Regions from separate parts of the Acidovorax sp. GW823-FHT01C06 genome, predicted to be linked through region 2. Evidence: riboswitches for the same ligand, from Rfam matches in the RefSeq annotation. Region 2 holds a riboswitch; the other holds the start of a gene.
The links. Region 2 has a riboswitch for S-adenosylhomocysteine ahead of metH (methionine synthase). Riboswitches for the same ligand answer to the same signal wherever they lie in the genome.
Positions count from the first base shown of each region.

Region 1 (14,393 bases), on a different contig from region 2:
CCGCATGCCCCGCCGTGCGGGTCGTCGCCACCGATGCGCTGGGCCTGCCGGCCCTGCAGGTCGAGGCCGCGGCTTTTGCCTGGCTGGCGCGGCAGGCGCTGCACGGGCAGCCCGGCAACCTGGCCAGCGTCACCGGGGCCGTGGGCGCCCGCGTGCTGGGCGCGGTCTACCCCGCCTGATCCGGGCCGGGCCTGGCGACCCCTTCCCCGAAACCACCTTCAGCCGTGGTCCGTGGCGTCCGCCGTGGCGGCGACCCGGCTGCCGGCGCGGTCCTGGGGCGACAGCTGCCAGAAGATGCCCGCCGAGGCCACGGTGATGAGCCCCATGCATGCGAACGTGGCCTGGAACGCCCTCAGCGTCCCCTGGGCGCCGCCGGCAGGGAAGAAGTCAGTGAACGCAGCCAGCACCGCCCCTGCGGCCGCCACGCCCATTCCCATGGCCACCATCTGCACCATCGACAGCAGGCTGTTGCCGCTGCTTGCCATGGCATGTTCCAGGTCCTTGAGCGTCACGGTGTTCATGGCGGTGAACTGCAGGGAATTCACGGCGCCAAAGACCGCCAGCTGCGCCACATGCACCCACAGGGGCTGCGTGGGAGCGGCCAGGCCAAAGCTGGCCATCGTGACGCCCACGAGCAGGGTGTTGCCCACCAGCACCTGCCGGTAGCCGAAACGGGTGATCAGCGGCGTGGTGAAGCGCTTCATCGACATGCCGGCGATGGCCACGGGCAGCATCATCATGCCGGCCTGCAGGGGCGAGTAGCCCATGGTGACCTGCAGCAGCAGCGGGACCAGGAATGGCATGCAGGAGCTGCCCAGGCGCGAGAACAGGTTGCCCAGCAGACCGATGCGCAGTGTGTCAATGGAAAAGAGCCGCGGCGAGAACAGCGGGTCGGCCCGCCGCGCCGCGTGCAGCCAGTAGGCCACCAGGCTGGCCAGCCCGAAGACCATCAGCACCAGCACGCCCGCCTGGCGCAGGCCCATGCTGGCCAGGCCGTCCAGCGCCAGCGAGAGCGACACCATGCCAAAGGCGAGCATCAGGTAGCCCGCCAGATCGAAGCGGGGCACGAAGGTCACGGGCTCGCCCGGCATGAAGCGCAGGGTGGCGATGCAGCCCACCAGCCCCACCGGCACATTGATGAGGAAGATCCAGTGCCACGACGCCGCCTCCACGAGCCAGCCGCCCAGCGTGGGGCCGATCAGTGGCCCGATCAGGCCCGGAATGGCAACGAAACTCATGGCCTGCAGGAACTGCTCGCGCGGAAAGGTGCGCAGCACCACCAGCCGCCCCACCGGCAGCAGCAACGCCCCGCCCAGCCCCTGCACCACGCGCGCCGCCACCAGCTGGGTCAGGCTTTGCGCGAGCGCGCAGCACACCGAACCCAGCACGAACAGCACGATGGCGGACAGATAGACGCGCCGTGAACCAAAACGGTCGGCCAGCCACCCGGAAGCCGGTATCAGCATGGCCATGGCCAGCGAATAGGCCACCACCACCGACTGCATGCGCAGCGGGCTTTCTCCAAGGCTGCGGGCCATGGCGGGCAGCGCGGTGTTGACGATGGTGGCGTCCAGCGTCTGCATGAAGAAGCCGATGGCCACCAGCCACAGGAGCACTTTCAGGGATCTGTCTTGCTGCATGGCACGCCAGGATGGCTTTTCCAGGAAAACGAAAAGGGGTATCCCCATGAAAAAAGCCGCCCGTCCGGGCGGCTTGTCGTTTCATTCCGTGCCGCTGGCGCGGCGCAGAGGCACACCCTCAGGCGGAGAAGCTGGAGCCGCAGCCGCAGGTGGTGGTGGCGTTGGGGTTCTTGATGACGAACTGGGCGCCCTGCAGGTCTTCCTTGTAGTCGATCTCGGCGCCGACCAGGTACTGGTAGCTCATGGCATCGATCAGCAGCGACACGCCATTCTTGGTCATGGTGGTGTCGTCTTCGTTGGTGATTTCATCGAAGGTGAAGCCATACTGGAACCCCGAGCAACCGCCACCCTGCACGAAAACGCGCAGTTTCAGGTCAGGATTGCCCTCTTCGGCGATCAGGTCCGCCACCTTGGCCGCCGCGCTGTCCGTGAACAGAATGGGGGCGGGCATTTCGGTCTGGATGTTTTCGGCAACAGCGCTCATGGGGTACTCCGGGTTCAATGTTTGCGGTGAATAGTACTGCAGACCGCTCGGGAATTCAGTTCACTGGCTGTTTGACGCTAACTTCAGTGGGGGCTTTTCCTCCACCAGCACGGCCACAGGGCACATCTGCCCGGCGATCACGGCGCCCTGGTGCATCTCCAGCGCCTTGTAGTGCACATTGCCTGTGATCTTGGCCTTGGGCTGCAGTTCCAGCAATTCCGCGGCATGCACGGGACCCACCACCTGCCCGTTGACGATCACATGGTCGGCGTGCACCGCACCCTCCACCCGGGCCGTCTCGGAAATCACCAGAATGCTGGACTGCTCCGATCCCGCGCGGATGTCCCCCACCACCTCGCCATCGATGCGCATCCCTTCTGCGAAGTGCACATCCCCCTCGATCCGGGTGCCCTGGGCGACCAGGCTTTTGATCGGTGGCTGCTTTTTGCGGGAAAACATGGGTGAGAACTCCTGAAAGGACACGCTCCGGCCGAAAGGAGCGTGCGGATGGGAAACAACGGGATGCCAGGCCCACGGCGTACCGGCGCGGCCTCTGCGCGGGCCCGGCGCTTGCGGCGGGGGCCTCTCTCGACGACGACAGCCTGGCCGGGGCCATCGCGGGCGCCTTGCGGGTGCTCCTAGTCGATGGCCATGGCCTGCACGGCGCGCACTGTCGTGCCTTCCAGCACGCGGGCGGTCACGGTTTTTACCACGGCGCTGGGCGGCAGATCGAGGACCCCCTCGATGCGCCGGTACTGCTTGACCTGCAGGGGCTGCCCCTGGGCCGGCTGGGTCTGCGTCCAGGGCTTGCCGTCCTGGGTGCCTGCCAGCACCAGTTCCAGCCGGCCATTGAACTCGGGCGCATTGCGCGCGGCCTGGATCACCAGGACCTGCCAGCGCAGCTGCATCCCTCCCAGCACTTCGGCCTGCAGGCTGCGAATCGCGAGCCCTTCGGTCTTTGCCGCGGGAATCAGTTTCTCGAAAAACCCCAGGTCCTCGCGCAGCGTCCGATTGTCCGCCTCGAGCTGTCGCACCTGCGCCATCAGGCTTTCCTTGGCAGCCCGCTCGGTCACGAGCAGGCTCTCGGCCGTATGGGCCACCGTCTGCTGCTCCTGGCCCACGCCGCGCAGGCGGGCCACCTCCGCGCGCAGCTGGAGCAATTCGTCCCGGGAAACGGAGTCCAGGCCCGCGATCGACTTGCCGAACTCGAAGGCCCACAGCGCCACCGCCGCGCAGAACCCGAAAACCACCGCCAAGGCCAGCCAGCGCAGGGGCCAGGGCAAGGCGCTGCGGATGGCCACCCGGGGGGCGCTGATCGTCAGCCGGCGGCGCAGAAGGCGAAGGCGCATGGGGAAAACAGGGGAGTCATCGGGGAGACCCGGGAGAAAAGAGCGCACCTTAAACGAAAAAACCGCCCGGAGGCGGTTTTTGCTCTGTAAAGCAATCCAGGACGGAGCGCTTTGCAGGGGTTGGACATCCGCCCAGGGGCGGGTGTCCGGCAGTGCCCAGCCAGCTTAACGCTTGGAGAACTGCTTGGCGCGGCGTGCGGAGTGCAGGCCGACCTTCTTACGTTCGACTTCACGTGCATCGCGCGTCACGAAGCCGGCTTGGCTCAGCACGGGCTTGAGGGATGCGTCGTAATCGATCAGGGCGCGGGTGATACCGTGGCGGGCAGCGCCGGCCTGGCCGGATTCACCACCGCCGTGGACGTTGATCTGGATGTCGAAGGTTTCGACATGGTTGGTCAACGCCAGGGGTTGCTTGGCAATCATGATCGAGGTTTCGCGGCCGAAGTAGGACTGGATGTCCTTGCCGTTCACCGTGATCTTGCCGGAGCCTTTTTTCAGAAACACGCGGGCGACGCTGGACTTGCGACGGCCGGTGCCATTGTTCCATTCACCAATCATCTCAAGGCTCCTTAGATTTCCAGCACTTTGGGCTGCTGGGCGGTGTGGGGATGCTCAGCACCACCGTACACCTTGAGTTTCTTGATCATCGCGTAGCCAAGGGGGCCCTTGGGCAGCATGCCCTTGACGGCCTTTTCCAGCGCGCGGCCGGGGTGCTTGGCTTGCATGTCGCGGAAGTTCGTGGCCGTGATGCCGCCGGGGTAACCCGAGTGGCGGTAGTACACCTTGTCCAGGGACTTGGTGCCGGTGACCTTGAGCTGGGCGGCGTTGATGATGACGATGAAGTCACCGGTATCGACGTGAGGCGTGTAAATGGCCTTGTGTTTGCCGCGCAAACGGAGAGCAACTTCGCTGGCTACTCGTCCGAGGACCTTGTCGGTCGCGTCAATCACAAACCACTCGTGCACAACCTCAGCGGGCTTGGCGCTGAAAGTAGTAGTCATGAGTTTTCTCTTATGAAGAGGGTTTGGCGGGTCCTTTTCCACGGTCGGTGCTTCTCTGAAGGAAGCCTCTTAGGTGGCGAAAATGTCTCCGCCGCGGGACCACAAAGCGCTGCGAAGCCCTCGATTATACGAATTTGCGTGCCAGGGGCGCAAGCCGCCCGTGCGCACAGTGCTCCAGGCCCCGGCGGCCACCCTCAGTTGGGGGTCTGGCGGCGGCGCTGCTCCTCGGCCTCGTAGCGGCGGCGGTTTTCCACGCACACGGCCTGCCCCGCCTGCGACGGCTTCTGGCATTCCTGGTGGATGCACATGGGCCGCGCCAGAAAATTGGCGTCAGCACAGGCCTCCTGCGGACTGGGCACGCGCGGCGGCAGCGGGCGAGGCTTGGGCTCGGCCACGACCGGGGGCGGCGGTGGCGGGGGTTCCTCGTGCACCACGACCTGCACGGGTGCGGGCTCGGGCGCCGCGCGCTTCGCGGTCCGGGGCGGCGTGCGCGGCGCGGAGGCCGGAACAAAGGCAGGCGCAGGCAGGGATGCAGCCACCGCAGCGCCCGCCGCGCCGTCAAGGGAAGCCACCGCAGCCGGCGCGCTCGCAGCCATGTCGGCCAGCGCGGTCTCCACCAGGGCGGGCGGCGTGGCAGCCGGCCGCTCGGCCATCTCGGTGATGATGTCGTCGTGCGGCGCCTTGCTGCTCTGGGCCCAGCGCAGTCCTGCCGCCGAGGCCACCACGGCAAAAACGGCCACGCCCAGCCAGACCACCACGGGGGAGCGCCGCGCCGTTCTGGCCGCCTTGCTTGCGGCACGGGGAACCTCACGCTCCATCGGCCGCAGCCGGTGATCGTGCGCATGCCGCGCAGCGGCCCCGTGCCGGTGGCCGGCCGCAGGGTCGTCATAGCGGGAGTCGTCGGCCACGACGGTATCCCCGGCGTCGATGAAGACCGTGTCTCCAGCCTCGGCGGCCACCGTGTCCGGCCCCCCGAGCATCACGGTGTCGCCGCCGGCCGCGGCCTCCTCCCCGGAGGGGGCGTCCTCGCGCGCATCGCGGGCGGGCGCCTGCACCGCGGCGCGCGGCGCCTGGGGCGGTATCTCCACCACGCTGCTGGCCGCGGACGTCACATCCACCGTGGGCGTGAGCAGGCCCGGGCCGGGCTGGTCGGCGGGCTCGACCCAGATGTCGCCCAGATCGGCACGGAAATCGAAATGTTCGCTTCCTTCCGGCGCGGACGTCATCTCCATGAGCTGCAGGAACGCATCGATGCTCTGCGGCCGGTCCTCGGGCTTGAGCGCCAGGGATTGCGCGATCGCCGCCACGAAGGGCGCGGAATATTCCACGCCGAACTGGCGCTTGACGGTTCTTGCCACCCGGGAGAACGACACCATGCGATCACGGATGGAACGCAGGGTCGCGGGCAGCGGGGTGTCGTTGCACAGGCAGCCATGCACCACGGCGGCCAGGGAGTACAGGTCGCTCCAGGGGCCCTGGCGCAGTTCCTCGTCGCCGTCGGAATACTGCTCGATGGGTGCGTAGTTCACCTTGAGCACGGCCGTGTGCTTGCGGTCCTGGTCATTGATCGCATGCCGGGCGGCGCCCAGGTCCAGCAGCACCGGAGGGCCACTGTCCTGCAGGAAGATGTTGTCGGGCGAAATGTCCCGGTGCAGGGTTTTCCCGTCGTGCAGCACCCGCAGGGCGCCGAGCACCGACCACAGCACCTTGCGCAGCCAGATCTCGGGGGGCGGGGTGCGCATCTGGGCGCGGGCCTGCTTGAACGTCATGCCGGTGTACAGCGGCATGACCATGTACGCGGTGTTGTTGGCCTCCCAGAAGCGGAACACCTTCACGAGCGAGGGATGGTCGAACTGGGCCAGCAGGCGCGCCTCTCCCACGAAAGACGCCAGCCCGGCATGGAAGGTCTGCTGGTCGGACGACGACCGCACCCACAGCGACTGGCCCTGCGCACGGCCCGCCAGCGCCGAAGGCATGTACTCCTTGATCGCCACCGCCCGGTGCAGAGAATGGTCGAAGGCCTTGTAGACCATGCCGAACCCGCCCACGCCAAGGAGCGCCAGGATCTCGAATTCCGCGAGGCGGGTGCCGGGGGGCAGCGCATCCACATGGCTGACACCACTGGCAGAGGCTTGGCTGGAACTTGCGATCATGGTGAAGAGAATGGGGCGTGAATGCAGGCTTCGGCGGGGGATTGTGAGCGAACGGGTGCCAAGGCCGTTTTCATCGCAATCATGAAGCATGCCAGCATGCATGACAGAAACAAAAGGCTTCCGGTCTGCCAAAAAAGTTACACACCCTGGTCAGACAAGCGCCGATTGTGCCGCGCCATGGGGACAGGCAGCGCCCGGGCCCATGACAAATTCGCATCGGATCATGACCGCGCGCCCGGGGCCTGCCGCCGGGCCATGGCCCCATCGACTACGCTGCGCCGGGGGCGCACTCGTTACCATAGGGCCATGTTCAGTTATCGCCACGCCTTCCACGCAGGCAACCATGCCGATGTGCTCAAGCACACGGTCTTGATCGCCGCCTTGCAACACCTTACCGAGAAAGACGCGGCACTGACCGTGCTGGACACCCACGCGGGCGCGGGACTGTACCGGCTCGATGGCGACTATGCCAGCACCAGCGGCGAGGCCGCGGACGGCATCGTCCGGCTTTTTGCACCCACCGCGCCCGCCCTCACGCCCGCCCTGCAGGCCTATGTGGACATGGTCCGCGCCTTCAACCAGGGCAGTGCGCTGCGCGTGTACCCGGGCTCCCCGTTCATCGCCCAGCGCCTGCTGCGCGGCCACGACAAGCTCAAGCTCTTCGAGCTGCATCCCACGGACCTGCGGGCGCTGGCGGGCAACGTGGCCCAGCTGGAGGCAGGCCGCCAGGTGGCCGTCCTGCACGAAGACGGGTTTGAGGGGATCAAGAAATTCCTGCCCCCGCCCGCCCGCCGCGCGCTTGTGCTCTGCGACCCCAGCTATGAAATCAAGAGCGACTACGCCAAGGTGCTCGACATGGCCGCCGACTCGCTCAAGCGTTTTGCCACCGGTACCTATGCGTTCTGGTACCCCATCATCCCGCGCCCGGAAGCCCACGACCTGCCGCGCCGCCTCAAGACGCTGGCCACCAAGGCCGGCAAGGGCTGGCTGCATGCCACGCTCACGGTCAAGAACAGCAAGCTCACTGAAAACGCCGCGGGCGACGTCAAGCGCCCCGGCCTGCCGGCCAGCGGCATGTTCCTGATCAACCCGCCCTTCACCCTGAAGGCGGCGCTGAAGACCGCGCTGCCGCAGATGGTGGAATTGCTGGCGCAAGACAAGCACGCCACGCACACGCTCGAATCCGGCGGCTGACGGCGGCGGTCAGGGGGCGGGGCAGTCCCGCTCGCCCTCGTCCAGCGCAAAAAGCTCCACGGGCTTGAGCCCCAGGCCCACCATCCCCAGCACCTCGGCGGCCCCCCGGCTCAGGTCGATCACGCGGTTGCCCGTGTGCGGGCCCCGGTCGTTGATGCGGACCACGACCGAACGGCCCGTGGCCTGGCTGCGCACGCACACGCGCGAGCCGAACGGCAAGGTGGGATGCGCCGCGGTGAGCGCCTTCATGTCGAAGGGCTCTCCGCTGGCCGTGCGGCGCTTGTGGAACTTCGCGCCGTACCAGGAGGCCAGGCCCACCTCGTCGGCGGGCAGGCGCAGCTGCGGGGCCTGCGGGCTTTCGGTGCCATCCTCCCGCCCACCGGGGCGCGGCGGGTCGATCAGCATGGCCTCGCCCGGCACGCTCAGCAGGTGCGGGGCCAGTGCGTCGGCCTCGGCGGACAGCCCCTGCGCACGCCCCCAGGACGAGCAGCCCCACACCGAAACACCGCAGCAGACCACCCCGAGCACCTTCCACCACAGGGCGGCCCGGCGGCCCTCCACCGGGCCCGCCACCGCGGCATCGCCGCGCGGCTGGCGCATCAGATCCCCAGCCGGCGACAGATCTCCAGCGTCGCGGCACTCTGGTTCATCGTGTAGAAGTGCAGGGCCGGCACGCCGGCACTGCGCAACCGGTCGCACAGGTCGGTCACCACATCCAGGCCAAAGGCCTTGATGCTCGCCGTGTCGTCGCCGAAAGACTGCAGGCGCAGGCGTATCCAGCGGGGAATCTCGGCGCCGCAGGCGTCCGAGAAGCGCATCAGCTGGGTGGAGCTGCCGATGGGCATGATGCCGGGCACCACGGGCACATCGGCGCCCAGGCGCTGCGTGTCTTCCACGAAGCGGAAGTACGCATCGCTGTTGTAGAAATACTGGGTGATCGCCGAGTCCGCTCCGGCCTGCACCTTGGCGATGTACGCCTTCAGGTCCGCCTCGGGCGACTTGGCCTGGGGGTGGACCTCGGGGTAGGCCGCCACCTCGATGTGGAAGTCCCGGCCGGTCTCCGCACGGATGAAGGCCACCAGGTCGCTGGCGTAGTGGAACTCCCCGCCCGCGCCATAGCCGCTGGGCAGATCACCGCGCAGCGCGACCAGGCGCTTGACGCCCATGTCCTTGAGCATGGCAAGCTGCTCGCGCACGGACTGGCGCGTGGCGCCAATGCACGAGAAGTGCGAGGCTGCGCCGACCCCCTCGGCCAGGATTTCGCGCACCGTGCCAAACGTGCCCTCCTGCGTGGAACCGCCCGCGCCGTAGGTCACCGAACAGAAATCAGGGTGCAGCGCATACAGCTGCTGGCGCGCGGTGCGCAGCTTGTCGGCCCCCTCCGGCGTCTTGGGCGGGAAAAACTCGAAGCTCACCGGGAAACCGATGCCCTGGGCATTGGCAGCAATCATGTGGCCCTCCTCGCATAAACAAAAAATTCACGGTTGCCGTCGCCACCCTGGATCGGGCTGTCCAGCCAGGCGTGCACCGCCAGGCCCAGTTCGGCGCAGCAGTCACGGATGCGCTTTTCCACCACGGCGTACAGCGCCTCGTCGCGCACGATGCCGCCCTTGCCCACCTGGCCGGGCTGCAGTTCGAACTGCGGCTTGACCAGCATGAGCAGGTGGCCGTCGGGCCGCAGGAATGCGGCGATGGCAGGCAGCACCAGGGTCAGCGAAATGAAGGACAGGTCGCCCACCACCACGTCGAACAACGGGGTCGTGTCCACGCCCGCGCATTCGGCGCGGCGCCGGCGCTGGACGGGCAGCGTGCCCAGCGCGCGCGCCTCGGCACGCTGCGCACGCTCGGACTTGAAGGCTTCGATGTCCTGGTCCTTGGCGTCGCCGCTGTCATCGTAGGCGTCGTCCACCAGCCCGCCGTTGCGCATCCAGCTGTAGGGCGCCTCGGGCTGGGTCTCGTTGTCCTCGTCCACATCGACGGCTTCGGAGAGCGCGTCCTCGCACGCCTGCTGCAGCGCCTCGGCGGTCAGCGAGCGCGCATTCACGCCCTCGACGCAAACCACCCGCAGATCGCTGTGCAGCCGCTCGTGCAGCTGGCCGTGGCCCACGTCCACGCCGACGACCTGCGCCGCGCCCTGCTGCAACAGGCAATCGGTGAACCCGCCGGTGCTCTGCCCCACATCCAGGCAGCGCAGCCCGGCCACGGGCAGGCCCGTGGCCCCCAAGGCGCCTTCCAGCTTGAGCCCGCCGCGCGAGATGTACTTGGCCTCGGCATCGTCCAGCAGCTTCACCTCGGCCACGGACGGGATGTCATCGCCGTTCTTGGCCACCTTCTGCCAGGGCGCGAGCGGCGACAGGCGCCACTCGACGCCTGCAGCAATCAGTCGCTGTGCCTGCGAACGCGTGGCCGCATGGCCGGACTCCACCAAAAAAACATCTGCGCGCATGCGTCACTCTCTCGTCAATCGACGATGGATTTCATAGCCAAAATGGCTTCTACCGCTTTATCCACAAGCGCTGGCCGCTCCCAAAAAAGGAGCACCAACAGCCACCCGCACGATCAGTAGCGGTACGTGTCGGGCTTGTACGGGCCTTGCTTGGGCACACCGATGTAGGCGGCCTGCTCGTCGGAAAGTTCCGTCAGCATCGCGCCCACCTTCTTGAGGTGCAGGCGCGCCACCTTCTCGTCGAGGTGCTTGGGCAGCACGTAGACCTTGCCGTTCTCGTAGTAGTCGCTGTGGGTGAACAGCTCGATCTGGGCGATGGTCTGGTTGGCGAAGCTCGACGACATCACGAAGCTCGGGTGGCCCGTGCCGCAGCCCAGGTTCACCAGGCGGCCCTTGGCCAGCAGGATGATGCGCTTGCCGTCCGGGAAGATCACGTGGTCCACCTGGGGCTTGATCTCTTCCCACTCGTACTGCTCGAGCGTCGCGACCTGGATCTCGTTGTCGAAGTGGCCGATGTTGCAGACGATGGCCTGGTCCTTCATGGCCTTCATGTGGTCGTGGGTGATCACGTCCTTGTTGCCGGTGGTGGTCACGAAGATGTCGGCCTTGTCGGCGGCGTATTCCATCGTCACGACCTTGTAGCCTTCCATCGCGGCCTGCAGGGCGTTGATGGGGTCGATCTCGGTCACCCAGACCTGGGCGCTCAGGGCGCGCAGGGCCTGGGCAGAGCCCTTGCCCACGTCGCCGTAGCCGGCCACGCAGGCCACCTTGCCGGCGATCATCACGTCGGTGGCGCGCTTGATGCCGTCCACCAGCGACTCGCGGCAGCCGTACAGGTTGTCGAACTTGCTCTTGGTCACCGAGTCGTTCACGTTGATCGCGCGGAACATCAGCGAGCCCTTGGCCGACATTTCCTTCAAGCGGTGCACGCCGGTCGTGGTCTCTTCGGTCACGCCGATGATCTGCGCGCTCTTGCGGCTGTACCAGGTCGGGTCCACGGCCAGCTTGGCCTTGATGGAGGCGAACAGGCAGGTTTCTTCTTCGCTGGTGGGGTTGGCGATCAGCGATGCGTCCTTTTCGGCGCGCTTGCCCAGGTGCATCAGCAGCGTGGCGTCGCCGCCGTCGTCCAGGATCAGGTTGGGGCCTTCGCCTTCGGTGCCGGCGGGGCCGAAGTCGAAAATGCGGTGGGTGTAGTCCCAGTATTCGGCCAAGGTCTCGCCCTTCACGGCGAACACGGGCGTGCCGCTGGCGGCAATCGCGGCGGCGGCGTGGTCCTGCGTGGAGAAGATGTTGCACGAAGCCCAGCGCACCTCGGCACCCAGGGCCTGCAGCGTCTCGATCAGCACGGCGGTCTGGATCGTCATGTGCAGGCTGCCGGTGATGCGGGCGCCCTTGAGCGCCTGCTTGGCGGCGAATTCCTCGCGGATGGCCATCAGGCCGGGCATCTCCGTTTCGGCGATGCGGATCTCTTTACGGCCCCAGGCGGCCAGGCCGATGTCGGCAATGATGCAGTCGGTGTTGACCGGGGCGTTGACGCGTGCGTTCATGATGGTGTGCTCCAAAGCATGTTTGAAAGACCACATTCAGCGCGGGGATGAGACGGAAGGCTCACCACACGAGAAGTGGATGAGCGTCGTTGCTAGATGACTCCGAGCCTCACGCCCCGCCAGTGCTGGGGACGCTGCAACGCTCCTCGGATCGGCGGATTATAAAAGCAAGTGCGGGAGGCGAGGGAGCGCCCCGCCTCGGTGCCTTGGGCCGCGCTACGGCGCCAGCACGACCACGTGGCCTTCCTGCGGATCGATGCGGCCCGCATGCAGGTCCTCGACCAGGGCCTGCGCCGCCGCGAAACCCTGGTGTTCGCGCACCCGCATCCAGGGCTGGTGCGCGCTGCCGACGCGGTCGATGAACGCGCGCTGGGCGGCATTGAACTTCTGGTTGACCACCTCGGGGCCCCAGTCCGCATTGCGCTTCCTGATCTGCACCGGCGCGAAATAGAACACGGGCGCGGGCCCCGGCAGGGCCGTGTCGCGCAGGAAGTGCGTGTTCTGCGCCGACCCCGCATAGCAGTCGTACACCAGGGCATCGCCCAGGTGGTGGTGCACGCGCGAGCGCAGATCCTCGTCGCCCGAGAAATCGACATACAGCGTGGGCACACCGGCATCCAGGGCCTCCAGCTCACCATACGCCACCGTGCGCTGGTAGCAGCCCAGGCCCTGCACGAAGGCACTGTTGCGCGGCGCGGTGAGCCCCAGGCGCTCGATCTGCCCGGGCCCCTCCAGGCAGAACGCGGTGCCGTAGGCCGTCTTGCTCGATGCGCTGGAGAACAGCAGCCGCCGCGCGCCGAAAAATCCGTTGTCCTGCAGGAAGTCCGCCAGCATGAACGACGTGATGAACAGCGGCCGCACCAGCATCTGGTAGTTTTCATCGCCTGCCCGGTATGCCGGGTCGGCGCTGGTGCGCGTGTACTGGTTGTAGGCCGAGGTGAGCGACTGGCGGTGCTCCGCGCCGTCGTAGAAGCCCCGGGCCGTCACGCGCACCGGCGCCATGCGCACATGGCTCGCAATGGGCCAGTAGCCGTAGAAGCGCTCGCCCACGGCCACGCCCTGCACGCCGGAGGCCACCACGTCGGCAAAGCCCCACACGGGCATGTGGCCCCAGCCCGCTTCGCCCGTGGGGAAAAAGTCCCAGTACTTCATCGCGTCGCCAAAGGCGGCGTAGGTGATGTTGTTCGTGGTCACCGCCACGCGGTCCACGCGCAGCAGGGCCTCGCCGGGCTGCAGTGGAGCAAGGGGGAGCTCCTCGGTGCGGGTGTGATTCAATGCATTCCTGTCGGTCAACAGGCGGGTGAGCAGCGTCATGGAAAGTCTCCGTTTCAAGGGTGAAAAAACACTCAGGGCACTGTATGGCGCCCTGCCGCCGCGTGGGTTCGGAAACCGGTGAACCCGCCGCGCAAGACCCTTGCCGCCAGCTCCAGCGCGGCCCCCAGGCCGCTCAAGCGCCCCCGCCAGGCCCGGGCGCGCTTCACGGTGCAGGCCATCTACGACGCCTTTGTTCGGATTTGGCAACGCGACGGCTGGGACAAGCTCACCACGCGCAATGTGGCGCTGGAAACCGGCATTTCCGTCGGCACGCTGTACGACTATTTCCCCAACAAGACAGCGCTGCTGTCGGGCTATGTGCGCCACTGCGTCGAGGCCCTGCTCGCCGCCATCGACCGCGAGGCCGTGCAGCCCGAGGGCCTGCCATGGACGCAGCGCATTCACCATCTCGTGCGCCTGGTGTGCGGCGTGGATGCGCCCGGGCTGCCGCCCTTCCACCCCGACATGCTGGCGCTGGAGGCGCAGATGGCCGAGCCCCGGCACCACCGCCGCGTGCACGAAGAGCTGGCCGCCGCCTGGGGCCGGGTGATTGCCGCCTGCACCGACCTGCCCCGCCCGCCCGGGCAAGCACTGCTGCAGGCGCTGCACCTCTCGGCCTGGGGTGGGCGGCGCTATGCGCTGCTGCTGCAGCTCGATCCCCCCGCCATGCGGCAGTGGGCCGACGGTGTGGAGCAACTGTGCTGCGCCGCCATCCTGCAGGCCGCCAGCGCGCCGGGCTGAAGCCCTGTCACCTGCGCGGCTGCCTTGCCCCGCGGGCCGCCCGACACTGGCGCCCTCACCAAAAAACACCAACGGAGCACTGCATGGACCCCAAGGACAAGGTCATCATCGTCACCGGCGGCGCCAGCGGCATCGGCCGCAGCATCGCGCGGCGTTTTGCGCAGGAAGGCGCCCGCGCCGTGGTCGTGGCCGACCTGCACCTCGCGCCCGCGCAGGCCGTGGCCGACGAGATCGGTGGCCTGGCCGTGCGCTGCGATGTGTCGAAGGAGGCCGACATCCAGGCGCTGGTGGCCACCACGCGCGAGCGCTACGGCCGGGTCGATGCCTACATCTCCAACGCAGGCATCCTGGGCCGCCCGGGCGGCATCGAACTCGAGGACCCACTGTGGGACGCCATGTGGAACATCCACGGCATGGCCCACGTGTGGGCCGCACGCGCCGTGGTGCCCGAGATGGTGGAGCGCGGCGAGGGCTTCTTCCTCGTCACGGCCTCGGCGGCCGGGCTGCTGACCATCGTCGAGTCC
Region 1 is NZ_JBXAKN010000004.1:62,395-76,787, reverse strand. It holds gene AC1RCS_RS10860 (anhydro-N-acetylmuramic acid kinase) at 1-179, shown strand, start outside; gene mdtD (multidrug transporter subunit MdtD) at 219-1,640, opposite strand; gene erpA (iron-sulfur cluster insertion protein ErpA) at 1,759-2,124, opposite strand; gene AC1RCS_RS10845 (bactofilin family protein) at 2,185-2,583, opposite strand; gene AC1RCS_RS10840 (DUF6776 family protein) at 2,763-3,473, opposite strand; gene rpsI (30S ribosomal protein S9) at 3,639-4,031, opposite strand; gene rplM (50S ribosomal protein L13) at 4,043-4,474, opposite strand; gene AC1RCS_RS10825 (serine/threonine protein kinase) at 4,669-6,627, opposite strand; gene AC1RCS_RS10820 (23S rRNA (adenine(2030)-N(6))-methyltransferase RlmJ) at 6,934-7,821, shown strand; gene AC1RCS_RS10815 (septal ring lytic transglycosylase RlpA family protein) at 7,831-8,421, opposite strand; gene metF (methylenetetrahydrofolate reductase [NAD(P)H]) at 8,421-9,272, opposite strand; gene AC1RCS_RS10805 (TlyA family RNA methyltransferase) at 9,269-10,267, opposite strand; gene ahcY (adenosylhomocysteinase) at 10,381-11,814, opposite strand; S-adenosyl-L-homocysteine riboswitch at 11,889-11,968, opposite strand; gene AC1RCS_RS10795 (DUF2855 family protein) at 12,031-13,128, opposite strand; gene AC1RCS_RS10790 (TetR/AcrR family transcriptional regulator) at 13,207-13,869, shown strand; gene AC1RCS_RS10785 (SDR family oxidoreductase) at 13,953-14,393, shown strand, end outside.
Region 1: linked by a shared signal. The riboswitch ahead of ahcY (adenosylhomocysteinase) and the one ahead of metH (methionine synthase) in region 2 are both predicted to bind S-adenosylhomocysteine.

Region 2 (14,393 bases):
TGGCGGCGCCGCCAGCCTGCTGGGCACCGTGGTGTCGGCCTTCGGCATTGCGCAGACGCAGTCCATCACCGAGTTCTTCATGGCGGGCTCCATGGCCAAGATGATCACGCTGTCGCTGATCGTGCTGATCCTGATGGTGCGGCCGCAGGGTTTGTTCGCCTCCAAAGTTCGCCGATGAAATTCGCTCAACTGTCCATTTCCTTCGAGCCCACCGGAGTCTCCGCATGAACGCCCTCAAAGCCTGGATCCTGCGCTACCAGCTCGCCAGCCTGGTACTGCTCACCGTGCTGCTGGCCGTGGTGCTGCCGCTGGCACTCGACATCTTTCGGCTGAACCTGGTGGGCAAGTACCTCACCTATGCGTTCGTCGCCATCGGCCTCGTGATGGTGTGGGGCTACGGCGGCGTGCTCAGCCTGGGGCAGGGCGTGTTCTTTGGCCTGGGGGGCTATGCCATGGCCATGTTCCTCAAGCTCGAGGCGTCGGACCCCATCAGCACCAAGATCCAGTCCACGCCCGGCATCCCGGACTTCATGGACTGGAACCAGATCACCGAGCTGCCCAGCTTCTGGATTCCCTTCAAGAGCCTGCCGTTTGCGCTGGCAGCGGTCATCGTGGTGCCCACGGTGCTGGCCTGGGTCATCAGCTTCGCGATGTTCAAGCGCCGCGTGGGCGGCGTGTACTTTGCCATCATCACGCAGGCCGTGGCGCTGATCCTGACCGTGCTCATCATCGGCCAGCAGGGCTACACCGGGGGCGTGAACGGCATGACGGACCTCAAGACCCTGTGGGGCTGGGACACGCGCACCGACAGCGCCAAGTACATCCTGTATTACGTGTGCGTGGCGCTGCTCATCGGCTCCATCGTCCTGTGCCGCTGGATACAGACCGGCAAGGTGGGCACGCTGCTGCTGGCCATGCGCGACAAGGAAGACCGCGTGCGCTTTTCGGGCTACGACGTGGCCAATTTCAAGGTCTTCACCTTCTGCTTGGCCGCCGCGCTGTCGGGCATCGGGGGCGCCATGTTCTCGCTGCAGGTGGGCTTCATGTCGCCCAGCTTCGTGGGCATCGTTCCGTCCATCGAGATGGTGATCTACGCCGCCGTGGGCGGGCGCATGAGCCTGGTGGGTGCCGTGTATGGCACCTTGCTGGTGAACGCGGGCAAGACGTATTTCTCGGAGAGCTTTCCCGAGTTGTGGCTGTTCCTCATGGCCGGGCTTTTCATCGGCGTGACCATGGCCTTCCCCATGGGCCTGGCGGGCCTGTGGGAGAGCCATGTGGTGCCCTGGTGGAAGGGCCGCCGCGAAGCGTTGCGCCAGGCGTCCGCCCAAGGCCGGGCACCCGCAGTCCGCCCACCCGCCGATGCTGGGCCAGCGGCGGCATCGTCGCCCGTACCGTCTGCCACGCTGCCTGATGGCGTGAGCCGCCAGGGCGTCTGAAACCACCGGAGCACTCCTCATGAGCAACACCGACTTCGCGCTGGCCATTGAAGACCTGACCGTGTCGTTCGACGGCTTCAAGGCCATCGACGACCTCACGCTGTACATCGACAAGAACGAGCTGCGCGTGATCATCGGCCCCAACGGCGCGGGCAAGACCACGCTGCTGGATCTGATCTGCGGCAAGACCCGCGCAACCGGCGGCAGCATCAAGTTCAAGAACGAAGAACTCACCCGCATGGCCGAGCACAAGCGCGTGCGGCTGGGCATCGGGCGCAAGTTCCAGACCCCCTCCATCTACGAGAACCTGTCGGTCTTCCAGAACCTGGAGGTGTCCTACCCCGCGGGCCGCTCGGTGCTGGGCGCGCTGGCGTTCAAGTGCACCGACGAAGTCAAGGCGCGTGTGCAGGTGGTGGCCGAGGACATCGGCCTGGGGGACAAGCTCGACACCGAGGCGGGCCTGCTCAGCCACGGGCAAAAGCAGTGGCTGGAGATCGGCATGCTGCTGATGCAGGAGCCCGAGCTGCTGATGCTGGACGAGCCCATCGCTGGCATGAGCGCCCGCGAGCGTGAGCTGACGGCCGAGCTGCTGCAGCGCATCTGCAAGAACCGCGCGGTGATCGTCATTGAGCACGACATGGAGTTCGTCAAGCGCATTGCCCACAAGGTCACCGTGATGCACCAGGGAAAGATCCTGGCCGAAGGCCCCATGGAGAAGGTGCAGGCGAACCCCAAGGTCATCGACGTGTACCTCGGTCATTGACCTCGCCACCCGCCCACCGAACCCCCACAGGAGCGCAGCATGCTGGAAGTCAAGGATCTGTTTGTGGCCTACGGCCAGAGCGAGGCGCTGCACGGCATCTCGTTTGACGGCCGTGCCAACGAGACCGTGGCCATCATGGGCCGCAATGGCATGGGCAAAACCACGCTGTTCAAGAGCCTCATGGGCGTGATGCCCGTCAAGAGCGGCCAGATCACCGTGGCAGGCCAGGACGTGACCAAAGACGAGAGCTTTCGCCGCGTGGCCAAGGGCATTGCCTATGTGCCGCAAGGCCGCATGATCTTCCCAACCCTCACGGTGCAAGAGAACATCGAGACCGGGCTGGAAAACTCCAAGACGCGACAGATTCCCGAAGACATCTACGCGCTGTTCCCCGTGCTGTGGGACATGCGCCGCCGCAAGGGCGGCAACCTGTCGGGCGGGCAGCAGCAGCAGCTGGCCATTGCCCGCGCGCTGGTCACCGACCCCAAGGTGCTGCTGCTCGACGAGCCCACCGAGGGCATCCAGCCCTCGATCATCAAGGACATCGCCAAGGCGCTCAACGAGATCCGCAAGCTGCGCCAGATCACCATCGTGGTGAGCGAGCAGGTGCTGTCATTCGCCATGGACGTGGCCGACCGGCTGTTCGTCATCGAAGGCGGCCGTCTGGTGCATGAGACGGCACGCGCTGACACCGACCAGCAGCGCATCAAAGCCTATCTGTCTGTTTGACGAAGTTCGCAGCTGCGCCAGCGCAACGTCCTGCCTTCAACCCCTTTCATCACCCACCCCTTCCAAGGAGCACGCCATGGCTGAAACCCTGATCAAGGTCGATCTGAGCAAGTCGCCCACCGAGAACGAGAACATCCACAACCGCTGGCATCCCGACATCCCCATGGCCTGCTGGGTCAACCCCGGCGATGAGTTCGTGCTGGAGACGTTCGACTGGACCGGCGGTTTCATCAAGAACAATGACAGCGCCGACGACGTGCGCGACATCGACCTGACCACGGTGCACTACCTCAGCGGCCCCGTGGGCGTGAAGGGCGCCGAGCCGGGCGACCTGCTGGTGGTGGACCTGCTGGACATTGGCGCCAAGCAGGACAGCCTGTGGGGCTTCAACGGTTTCTTCAGCAAGAAAAATGGCGGCGGTTTTCTGACCGAGCACTTTCCCCAGGCGCAAAAGTCCATCTGGGACTTTCATGGGATGTTCACCAGCTCGCGCCATGTGCCGGGTGTGAAGTACGCCGGCCTCATCCACCCCGGCCTGATCGGCTGCCTGCCCGACCGCAAGATGCTGGAGCAGTGGAACGCCCGTGAGCAGACCCTGATCGACTCGGACCCCACGGCCGGGCTGGCCAACCCACCCTCGGCGGGCACCGCGCACATGGGTCGCCTGACTGGAGAGGCCAAGGCCAAGGCGGCTGCCGAAGGCGCCCGCACGGTGCCACCGCGCGAGCATGGGGGCAACTGCGACATCAAGGACTTGTCGCGCGGCGCCAAGGTGTTCTTCCCGGTGTATGTGGACGGTGCCGGGCTGTCGGTGGGCGACCTGCACTTCAGTCAGGGCGATGGCGAAATCACCTTCTGCGGCGCCATCGAGATGGCGGGCTGGGTGCACATGAAGGTCACGCTCATCAAGGGCGGCATGGCCAAGTACGGCATCAAGAACCCCATCTTCAAGCCCAGCCCCATCACGCCCACCTACAACGACTACCTGATCTTTGAAGGCATCAGCGTGGACGAAAGCGGCAAGCAGTACTACCTGGATGTGAACGTGGCCTACCGCCAGGCCTGCCTGAACGCCATCGAGTACTTGAAGAAGTTCGGCTACTCGGGCGCGCAGGCCTATTCCATTCTGGGCACCGCGCCTGTGCAGGGCCACATCAGCGGCGTGGTGGATGTGCCCAACGCCTGCGCCACGCTGTGGCTGCCCACGCAGATCTTTGACTTTGACATCAACCCCAGCGCCGCAGGGCCGGTCCAGCACCTGGATGGCTCGGTGGCCATGCCGCTGTCGCCCGATCTGGCCTGACCCACGGGGCGCCTTCGCCAGAAAGAAACCGCCATGCCCACCTACGACTACGCCTGTGCCCAGTGTGGCGGTTTTGATGCCTTCCGCCTGCTGGCGGACCGCAACGAACCCGCCGCCTGCCCGGACTGCGGCGCCGCATCGCCGCGCGTGTTTGCCACCGCGCCGCGCCTGGCGCTCATGAGTGCGTCCGCACGCAGCGCCATCGCCACCAACGAGCGCGCGCGGCACGAGCCGCAGCGCTCGGGCGACTACGCCCGCCTCAAGCACCCCGCAGGCTGTGGTTGCTGTTCGTCATCGCAAAGCCGCAAGGCCACGGTGACGGCGCCCAGCGGCGCCAAGGCGTTTCCCAGCAAACGGCCCTGGATGATTTCTCATTGATTGGGGATGCTTCACCATGATTCACGGCGATATCTCCAGCAGCAAGGACACCGTTGGCGTGGCGGTGGTCAACTACAAGATGCCACGCCTGCACAGCAAGGCCGAGGTGCTGGACAACGCGCGCAAGATCGCGGACATGCTGGTGGGCATGAAGACCGGCCTGCCCGGCATGGACCTGGTGATCTTCCCGGAGTACAGCACCCACGGCATCATGTACGACGCCCAGGAGATGATGGACACGGCGGCCACCATCCCCGGCGAGGAGACCGAGATCTTCGCCGCCGCCTGCCGCAAGGCCAAGGTGTGGGGCGTTTTCTCGCTCACCGGCGAGCGCCATGAGAAGCATCCGCACAAGGTGCCGTACAACACCTTGATCCTGATGAACGACCAGGGCGAGATCGTGCAGAAGTACCGCAAGATCATGCCCTGGACCCCCATCGAAGGCTGGTACCCGGGGGACACCACGTACGTGAGCGAAGGCCCCAAGGGCCTGAAGATCAGCCTCATCATCTGCGACGACGGCAACTACCCCGAGATCTGGCGCGACTGCGCCATGAAGGGCGCTGAGCTCATCGTGCGGTGCCAGGGCTACATGTACCCCGCCAAGGAGCAACAGATTCTGATGAGCAAGGCCATGGCCTTTGCCAACAACACCTACGTGGCCGTGGCCAATGCCGCCGGGTTCGACGGCGTGTACAGCTACTTTGGCCACAGCGCGCTGATTGGCTTTGATGGCCGAACGCTGGGTGAATGCGGCGAGGAGGAATACGGGGTGCAGTACGCAGCGTTGTCAAAAAGCCTGATCCGCGACTTCCGCAGGAACGGGCAGTCCGAAAACCACCTCTTCAAGCTGCTGCACCGGGGCTACACCGGCATGATCAACTCCCGCGACGGGGACCAGGGCGTGGCCGCCTGCCCGTATGACTTCTACACCCGCTGGGTGAATGACCCCGAAGGCACGCGCAAGGCCGTGGAAGCCATCACGCGGCCCATGGTGGGCACCGAGGAATGCCCGATGGAGGGCATCCCCAACCCTGACAGCGCAGGCCGCAGCTGACGCCAACGGGGGGTGTGGCGCGGGTTCGCCCGTTCGATGCATTGCAGCGGCCTGAGATCTTCAAACAGTGTCAACCGACTGTGCGAGGCCCGCACTGCGCCCGATAATCGGCCCCCATGCGTGGGCCGTTCTTTTCTATCCTGTGGATGTCGTCCTGTGCGCTGCTGTGCGCCGTGCTCGCGGGCTGCGCGGGCAACGCGCCCACGCAGCGCGGCGAGGTCAAGGGCGCATCCGCCGCGCCCGGTGAGCTGGCCCAGTCCGACATGAACCGCCTGGCCACGCTGGCCATGCAGGAGAACCTGGAGGGCTTGTTCCGCCTCATGGACAAGCTCTACCGCCGCAACCCCGCCGAATGGCGCAAGACCAGCACCACCAGCCGCGAGCACGCCGCCGAGCAGGTGCGCACGGCCATCCTGCAGCGCCAGCCCTGGGCGCCACTGCAGGGGCGTCGTGACATCGCCGCGATGGGCTTTGCGCTGGCGCCGGAGTTTGCGGGAGACCGCGTGGCGGCGTTCATCCATGCGACGGCCGACATGATCATCACGGCCCATGGCGGCAAGACCGAGTTCTTCTTGCTCGATGGTGTGGATGCCCAGCACCTCTACAACGCCGCGCGCAATGTGGAAAGCGCCGTGTGGCTGCTGGCCCAGCGCCGCAATGCCCAGGGCCAGCCGCTGCTGCTGGCCGACGAAATCGGGCCCCAGGGCCGCAACCTGAGCTTCGAGCGCGAGTTCGGCAAGGTCATCGCGCGGCTCGACCTGCTGGCCGCCCTGACCACCGAAAAGTACCGTCGCGCTGCCATCAGCTACGTGCAGGGTATCGTGGGCGGGACTTTCCTGCAGTTTCTGCCGGTGCGTTAAGGGCGATTCGACCGCGTCCAGCGCGGGACGCGCCGTCAGCGCGCGCCGACGCGCATGAACGTTCCAGATGGAAACGTGGCGTTACACTTTGGCCACCCTTCCACTCCAAATCGGGACTTCACCATGCGCCAACGTGCATTGCTGTGGCTCACTGCGTTCTTGTTGGCCATGGTGGCCGCGACCGCAGCGCATGCCCAAGACGCGGACCTTTCCATCACAAAGACCGATGGAGTGACCACGGCCACGCCGGGCGGATCGGTGACCTACACCATCACCGCCAGCAATGCAGGGCCGGACCCCGCCGTCGGTGCCACGGTGGCGGACACTTTTCCGGCCGTGCTCACCGGCACCTGGACCTGCGTGGGCGCGGGCGGCGGCACCTGCACGGCGGCGGGCAGCGGCAACATCAACGATGGCGTCAATCTGCCCGCGGGCGGCTCGGTGACTTACACGGTGAGCGCCGTGATCAATGCGTCTGCGACGGGCACGCTGACCAACACCGCGACGGTGACGTCTGCCGTGAACGACCCCAACCCAGCCAACAACAGCGCCACCGACTCCGACACGCTCACGCCACAGGCGGATCTGTCCATCACCAAGACCGATGGCGTGACCACGGCCGTTCCGGGCGGATCGGTGACGTACACCATCACCGCCAGCAACGCGGGGCCGTCCAACGCGTCGGGGGCCGCGGTGCTCGATACCTTCCCTGCCGCGCTCACCGGCACCTGGACCTGCGTCGGCGCGGGCGGTGGCACCTGCACGGCGGCGGGCAGCGGCAACATCAACGACATCGTCAACCTGCCCGCGGGGGGATCGGTCACCTACACGGTGAGCGCCACGATCAGCGGTTCGGCGACCGGAACGCTGGTCAACACGGCGACGGTGACAGCGCCGGGCGGGGTGACCGATCCCAACCCCGCCAACAACAGCGCCACCGACACCGACACCCTCGCGTCGCAAGCCGACCTGGCCATCACCAAGACGGATGGCGTGACCACGGCCGTTCCGGGCGGCTCGGTCACCTACACCATCACCGCCAGCAACGCCGGCCCATCGAACGCCGCAGGCGCGGGCGTGGTGGACACCTTCCCCGCCGCCCTCACGGGCACCTGGACCTGCGTCGGCGCGGGCGGAGGCACCTGCACGGCGGCGGGCAGCGGCAATATCAGCGACACCGTCAACCTGCCCGCGGGCGGCTCGGTGACCTACACCGTCAGCGCCACGGTGAGTGCGGCGGCCACGGGAACGCTGGTCAACACGGCGACGGTGACGGCACCGGGCGGGGTGACCGACCCCAACCCGGCCAACAACAGCGCCACCGACACCGACACCGTCACGCCGCAGGCGGATTTGGCCATCACCAAGACGGATGGCGTGACCACGGCCACCCCGGGCGGCTCGGTGACCTACACCATCACCGCGAGCAATGCCGGGCCCTCCGGCGTCGCTGGGGCAACGGTGGCGGACACCCTGCCCGCGGTGCTGACCGGCACCTGGACCTGCGTGGGCGCGGGCGGCGGCACCTGCACGGCGGCGGGCAGTGGCAGCATCAACGACACCGTCAACCTGCCCGCGGGCGGATCGGTGACCTACACCGTCAGCGCCACGGTGGGCGCGTCGGCGACGGGGACACTGGTCAACACCGCGACCGTCGCGGCCCCAGGTGGCGTGACCGACCCCAACCCCGGCAACAACAGCGCCACCGACACCGACACCATCGCGGCGGCCCCGAGCGCGATTCCGTCCCTGTCGGAATGGGCGCTGTGGCTGCTCGCCGGCCTGGTGCTGCTGGTCGCGCTGGGCCAGCGCCGCCAGATGCGCTGACCGCGGGCGGGCCAACTACAATCGGCCCCTTGGTCCAAGGAGCGTTGCAGCGGCTTGCCGTGCCCTGGTGGGGCATGGCGGCTCGTCAGGCTTGGGCCGCGCATCCCTCAGTACATTGACAACGACGCTCACCTGAACCCCCTTGTGCCGCGCAGGTGAGCCTTATGTCAGATTTGTCCGTCCCCCCCATGAAGTTGTCCGGCCTGGAGCCTGTCTCCATTGGCGAGGGCACGCTGTTCGTCAACATCGGCGAGCGCACCAACGTCACCGGCTCCAAGGCGTTCGCGCGCATGATTCTGAACGGCCAGTACGAAGAGGCCCTGGCCGTGGCGCGCCAGCAGGTGGAGAACGGCGCCCAGGTCATCGACATCAACATGGACGAGGCCATGCTCGACAGCAAGGCCGCCATGGTGCGCTTTCTGCAGCTCATCGCGTCCGAGCCCGACATCGCGCGGGTGCCCATCATGGTGGACAGCTCCAAGTGGGAGGTGATCGAAGCCGGCCTGCGTTGCGTGCAGGGCAAGGGCATCGTCAACTCCATCTCCATGAAGGAGGGCGTGGACAAGTTCAAGCACGAGGCGCGCCTGGTGCGCCGCTACGGCGCCGCTGCGGTGGTCATGGCGTTTGACGAAAAAGGCCAGGCCGACACCTACGAACGCAAGATCGAAATCTGCGAACGCGCCTACCGCATCCTGGTCGATGAAGTGGGTTTCCCGCCCGAAGACATCATCTTCGACCCCAACATCTTCGCCGTGGCCACCGGCATCGAAGAGCACAACAACTACGCCGTCGATTTCATCGAGGCCGTGCGCTGGATCAAGCAGAACCTGCCGGGCGCCAAGGTCTCGGGCGGCGTGTCGAACGTGTCGTTCAGCTTCCGGGGCAACGACCCCGTGCGCGAGGCCATCCACACCGTGTTCCTGTACCACGCCATCAAGGCGGGCATGGACATGGGCATCGTCAATGCCGGCATGGTGGGTGTGTACGACGACCTGGAGCCCGTGCTGCGCGAGCGCGTGGAAGACGTGGTGCTCAACCGCCGCCCCGACGCCGGCGAGCGCCTGGTCGAGATCGCCGAAACCGCCAAGAGCGGCGCCAAGGACGAGAGCAAGAAACTCGAATGGCGCGGCACGCCCGAGCACCCCAAGACCGTGGGCGAGCGCCTGTCGCACGCGCTGGTGCACGGCATCACCGACTTCATCACCGAGGACACCGAAGAGGCCTACCGCGAGATCCTGGCCAGGGGCGGCCGTCCGCTGCACGTGATCGAGGGCCCGCTCATGGACGGCATGAACGTGGTGGGCGATTTGTTCGGCGCCGGCAAGATGTTCCTGCCCCAGGTGGTGAAAAGCGCGCGCGTGATGAAGTCCGCCGTGGCCCACCTGATCCCCTACATCGAGGAAGAAAAGCGCCAGGACGAACTGGCAGGGCGCGACGTGCGCAGCAAGGGCAAGATCGTCATCGCCACCGTCAAGGGCGACGTGCACGACATCGGCAAGAACATCGTCACCGTCGTGCTCCAGTGCAACAACTTCGAGGTGGTGAACATGGGCGTGATGGTGCCCTGCCACGAGATCCTGGCGCGCGCCAAGGTCGAGGGCGCCGACATCGTGGGCCTGTCGGGCCTGATCACCCCCAGCCTGGAAGAAATGCAGTACGTCGCGGGCGAGATGCAGAAGGACGAGCACTTCCGCATCAAGAAGATCCCGCTGCTCATCGGCGGCGCCACCACCAGCCGCGTGCACACCGCCGTGAAGATCGCGCCGCACTACGAAGGCCCCGTGGTCTACGTTCCCGATGCCTCGCGCAGCGTCAGCGTGGCGCAGAGCCTGCTGGGCGACGGCGTGCAGAACTACGTGGACGAGCTGAATGCCGACTACGACAAGGTGCGCATCCAGCACGCCAACAAGAAGGCCACGCCCCTGTGGCCCCTGGCCAAGATCCGCGCGAACAAGACACCCGTGGACTGGTCCGCCTACCAGCCCGCCGTGCCACGTGCGCTGGGCCGCCGCGTGTTCAAGAACTTCGACCTGGCCGAGCTGGCCAGGTACATCGACTGGGGCCCGTTCTTCCAGACCTGGGACCTGGCCGGCCCGTACCCCGCCATCCTCACCGATGAGGTGGTGGGCGTGGAGGCCACGCGGGTGTTTGCCGATGGCCAGGCCATGCTGAAAAAAATCATCGAAGGCCGGTGGCTCACGGCCAGCGGCGTGATGGCGCTGCTGCCCGCCAACAGCGTGAACGACGACGACATCGAGTTCTACACCGACGACACCCGCACCGAGGTCGCCATGACCTGGTACGGCCTGCGCCAGCAAGCGGAAAAGCACACCATCGACGGCGTGACCCGCCCCAGCCGCTGCCTGGCCGACTTCGTGGCGCCCAAGGAAAGCGGCATTGCCGACTACGCCGGCATGTTCGCCGTGACGGCGGGCCTGGGGATCGAGAAGAAGGAAAAGGCCTTCATCGACGCGCTGGACGACTACTCCGCCATCCTGTTCAAGAGCCTGGCCGACCGCCTGGCCGAAGCCTTTGCCGAAGCCCTGCACCACCGCGTGCGCACCGACCTGTGGGGCTATGCCGCCGGCGAGGCGCTGAGCAACGACGACATGATCGCCGAGAAGTACCGCGGCATCCGCCCCGCGCCCGGCTACCCCGCCTGCCCCGACCACAGCGCCAAGAGCGAGCTGTTCCGTGTGCTGCAGTGCGAAGACATCGGCATGACCCTCACCGAAAGCCTGGCCATGATGCCGGCGGCCAGCGTGAGCGGCTTCTACATCGGTCATCCGGATGCCGTGTACTTCAACGTCGGCAAGATCGGTGAAGACCAGTTGCACGACATGGCGCAGCGCCGCAGGATGGATGAGAAGGTGCTGGAGCGGTTGCTGGCGCCGAATCTGTGATGCTATTGATTTTATAGCTTCTGGCGCTTGATGGATAAGCGCCAGGGGCTGATTTGATTGAATAGACAGAAAGGCCCCGCACGCGGGGCCTTTCTGTTGGCGGCTTTGCCGGAAAGCGCTTCGCAAGCCATGGGCCTGCCTCCAGACCGGCGCGCCTGCGCCATGCCTGGCGCGTGTTTTCGGCAGTGGGAACCCTACTTCAGGAGGGATGCTATTTGCCAGGGCGCAGCATGTAATCAGCCACGATTGGGACAAGCTCGGTGCGGCGCTGCCGCTGCACTTTTCACAGGACAGTGGCTCCCGCCGTGGGCCGCGCAGGGCCCGCCCAAGCACAAGACAAAGAACTGTGTAGGGGCGATGCCAATGCTGCGTTTCCATGGATTTCCGGAGGGGCTCCATCATGCGGCCCTGCGCCTGCTGGCTTGCGCGGCGCTGCTGGCGGGTTTGCTGCAGCCTGGCATGGCCAGCGCCGCGCACACCTCGCTCATCTGCCCGGCCAAGGGTGGTGGGGTCACGCAAGGCGGCACGGTCACCATCGACGTGACCGACTGCACGCCAGGTATTGGCTGGGCGGGCACCGGTCCGGTGGACGGGCCGGCGTTGCCGGTGCATGGCAGTGCCAACCTGCGCATCACCGGACCGAACTGGGTCCTGGACTACAGCCACAATGGCAACAGCGCCACCAGCGACTACTTCGAGTTCACCGACGCATCGGGCAACGCCACTGCGCAAAGCGTCGTGGGCGTGACGGTCACCATCCATCCCTCGTCGTCTCCCATTGCGGTCGCACCCGCAACATTGCCCGCCCTGACGGCGGGCACGCCGTTTTCGCAGGCCCTCAGCGCCAGCGGCGGCACGGCGCCATACACCTACACGCTGCAAGGCGGCGCGCTGCCCCCGGGCCTCGGCCTGGCCGGTTCGGGCGCCATCACCGGCACGCCCACCCGGCGCGGGGGCTACACCTTCAGCGTGCGCTCCACCGGCCATGGCGGCCTGTTCGTGGACAAGGGCTACACCGGCACGGTGGGCAACCCGAGCCTGGCGCTGGCCACCCCCACGGGAACGGCGGTGCAGGGCCAGCCCTTCTCGCAAGCACTGGCCACCACGGGCGGTGTGCCGCCCTACAGCTATCTGCTGGAGACGGGCAGCTTCCCGGCGGGCATCAGCATCTCCGGCGCGGGCGTGGTCAGCGGCACCACGGCGGCGTCCCTGGGCAGCTACCCGGTGACCTTGCGGGTCACGGACGCCAGCACGGGGCCTGGGAGCTATTTCGAGCTGGAGAACTACACGCTGGTGGTCAGCCAGCAGCCCGTGCTGTCCATCAACGACGTGGCGGCCAGCGAAGGCAATGCGGGCATGGCCCATTTCAGTTTCACGGTCAGCCTCAGCGCGCCCGCCGGGCCGGGCGGCGTCACCTTCGACATCGCCACGGCCAATGGCTCGGCCACCGCGGGGGCCGACTACGTGGCGCACAGCCTCGCGGGCCAGGCCATACCCGCAGGCAGCAGCACCTACCCCTTCGTGGTGCAGGTGCCGGGCAATGCGCTCTTCCAGCCGGACAGGACGTTTTGGGTGAATGTGACCAATCTGGTGAATGCCGTGGCGGGCGACGCGCAGGGCCAGGGCACCATCGTCAACGACGACGCGGCCCCCAGCCTGTCGATCAACGATGTGACCGTGGTGGAGGGCCACGGCGGTACCACCGGCGCCGTCTTCACCGTGTCCCTGAGCGCGCCGAGTGGCTTCACCACCAGCGTCAACTACGCCACGGCCAACGGCACGGCCACGCAGCCCGGCGACTACACCGCCACCAGCGGCACGCTGACTTTCATGCCAGGGCAAACCTTGCTCACCGTCACGGTGCCCGTGGTCGGCGACACCACGCCCGAGGCCCACGAGACCTTCTTCGTCCACCTGAGCGGCGCCGTCAACGCCACCATCGCCGACAACCAGGGCCTGGGCACCATCACCAACGACGATGTGCCTGTGGCCGTCGGCCCCGGCACCCTGCCGGTCGGCACGGTGGCGGCGGCCTACAGCCAGACCCTGGCGGGGAGCGGTGGCGCAGGCCCTTATGCATTCGCGGTGACGGCGGGCGCGCTGCCCACGGGGCTGGCCTTGTCCACCGGCGGGCTGCTCGGCGGCATGCCCACGGCGGGCGGTGCGTTCAATTTCACGGTCACCGCCACCGACAGCAGCGCCTTTCCGGGGCCGTATGCGGGCTCGCAGGCCTATACCGTGGCCATTGCCAGCCCCACGGTGTCGCTGGCCCCCGCCACCGTGCCGGGCGGCACGCGCACCGTGGCCTACAGCACCCCGCTCGCGGCATCGGGCGGCACGGCGCCGTACACCCATGCCGTCACGGCCGGGGCGTTGCCGGGCGGGCTGCTGCTCAGCGCGGGTGGCGTGCTGTCGGGCACGCCCACGGCCACGGGGTCCTTCAACTTCAGCGTGACCGCCACCGACAGCAGCACCGGCACCGGCCCCTACACCGCCACGCGCGCCTACACGCTGGTGGTGGCCGATGCGGCGCCGGTGGCCAGCCACTCGGCGCACACGGTGGCCTATGGCTCCAGCGGCAACGCCGTGCCGCTGAGCCTCTCCGGCGGGGCGGCCACGTCGCTGGCCCTCACCACGCCGGCCGCGCACGGCACGGCGATGGTCAGTGGCACCACCCTCCAGTACACGCCCACGCCGGGCTATGCGGGCAGTGACAGTCTTGCCTATACCGCCACCAACACCTCCGGCACATCGTCGCCCGCCACCGTCACGCTGACCGTGAGCCCGCCCACCCTGGTGGTCAGCCCCAACAGTGCGCAGACCGCCACGGTGGGCAGCGCCTACACCCGCACCTTCACCTGGAGCGGCGGCGCCGCCCCCTACACGGGCCTGCAGGTGCAGAACCTGCCCCCGGGCCTGTCGGTCACGGCCACCACGGCCGACAGCGCCACGGTGTCGGGCACGCCCTCGGTGGCCGGTGCGTTCAACCTCCACCTCACCGCCACCGACAGCAGCACCGGCGCCGGCCCGTTCAACGGCGCGCAGGCTGTGGCGCTCACGGTGGGAGCCCCCACCGTCACCCTGGCGCCCGCCACGCTGCCCGCTGCCGGCGCGTACAGCGCCTACAGCCAGGCCCT
Region 2 is NZ_JBXAKN010000001.1:93,727-108,119, forward strand. It holds gene urtB (urea ABC transporter permease subunit UrtB) at 1-178, shown strand, start outside; gene urtC (urea ABC transporter permease subunit UrtC) at 225-1,436, shown strand; gene urtD (urea ABC transporter ATP-binding protein UrtD) at 1,456-2,199, shown strand; gene urtE (urea ABC transporter ATP-binding subunit UrtE) at 2,239-2,928, shown strand; gene fmdA (formamidase) at 3,005-4,231, shown strand; gene AC1RCS_RS00460 (FmdB family zinc ribbon protein) at 4,265-4,609, shown strand; gene AC1RCS_RS00465 (aliphatic amidase) at 4,626-5,666, shown strand; gene AC1RCS_RS00470 (hypothetical protein) at 5,783-6,526, shown strand; gene AC1RCS_RS00475 (IPTL-CTERM sorting domain-containing protein) at 6,650-8,353, shown strand; S-adenosyl-L-homocysteine riboswitch at 8,384-8,490, shown strand; gene metH (methionine synthase) at 8,542-11,256, shown strand; gene AC1RCS_RS00485 (putative Ig domain-containing protein) at 11,614-14,393, shown strand, end outside.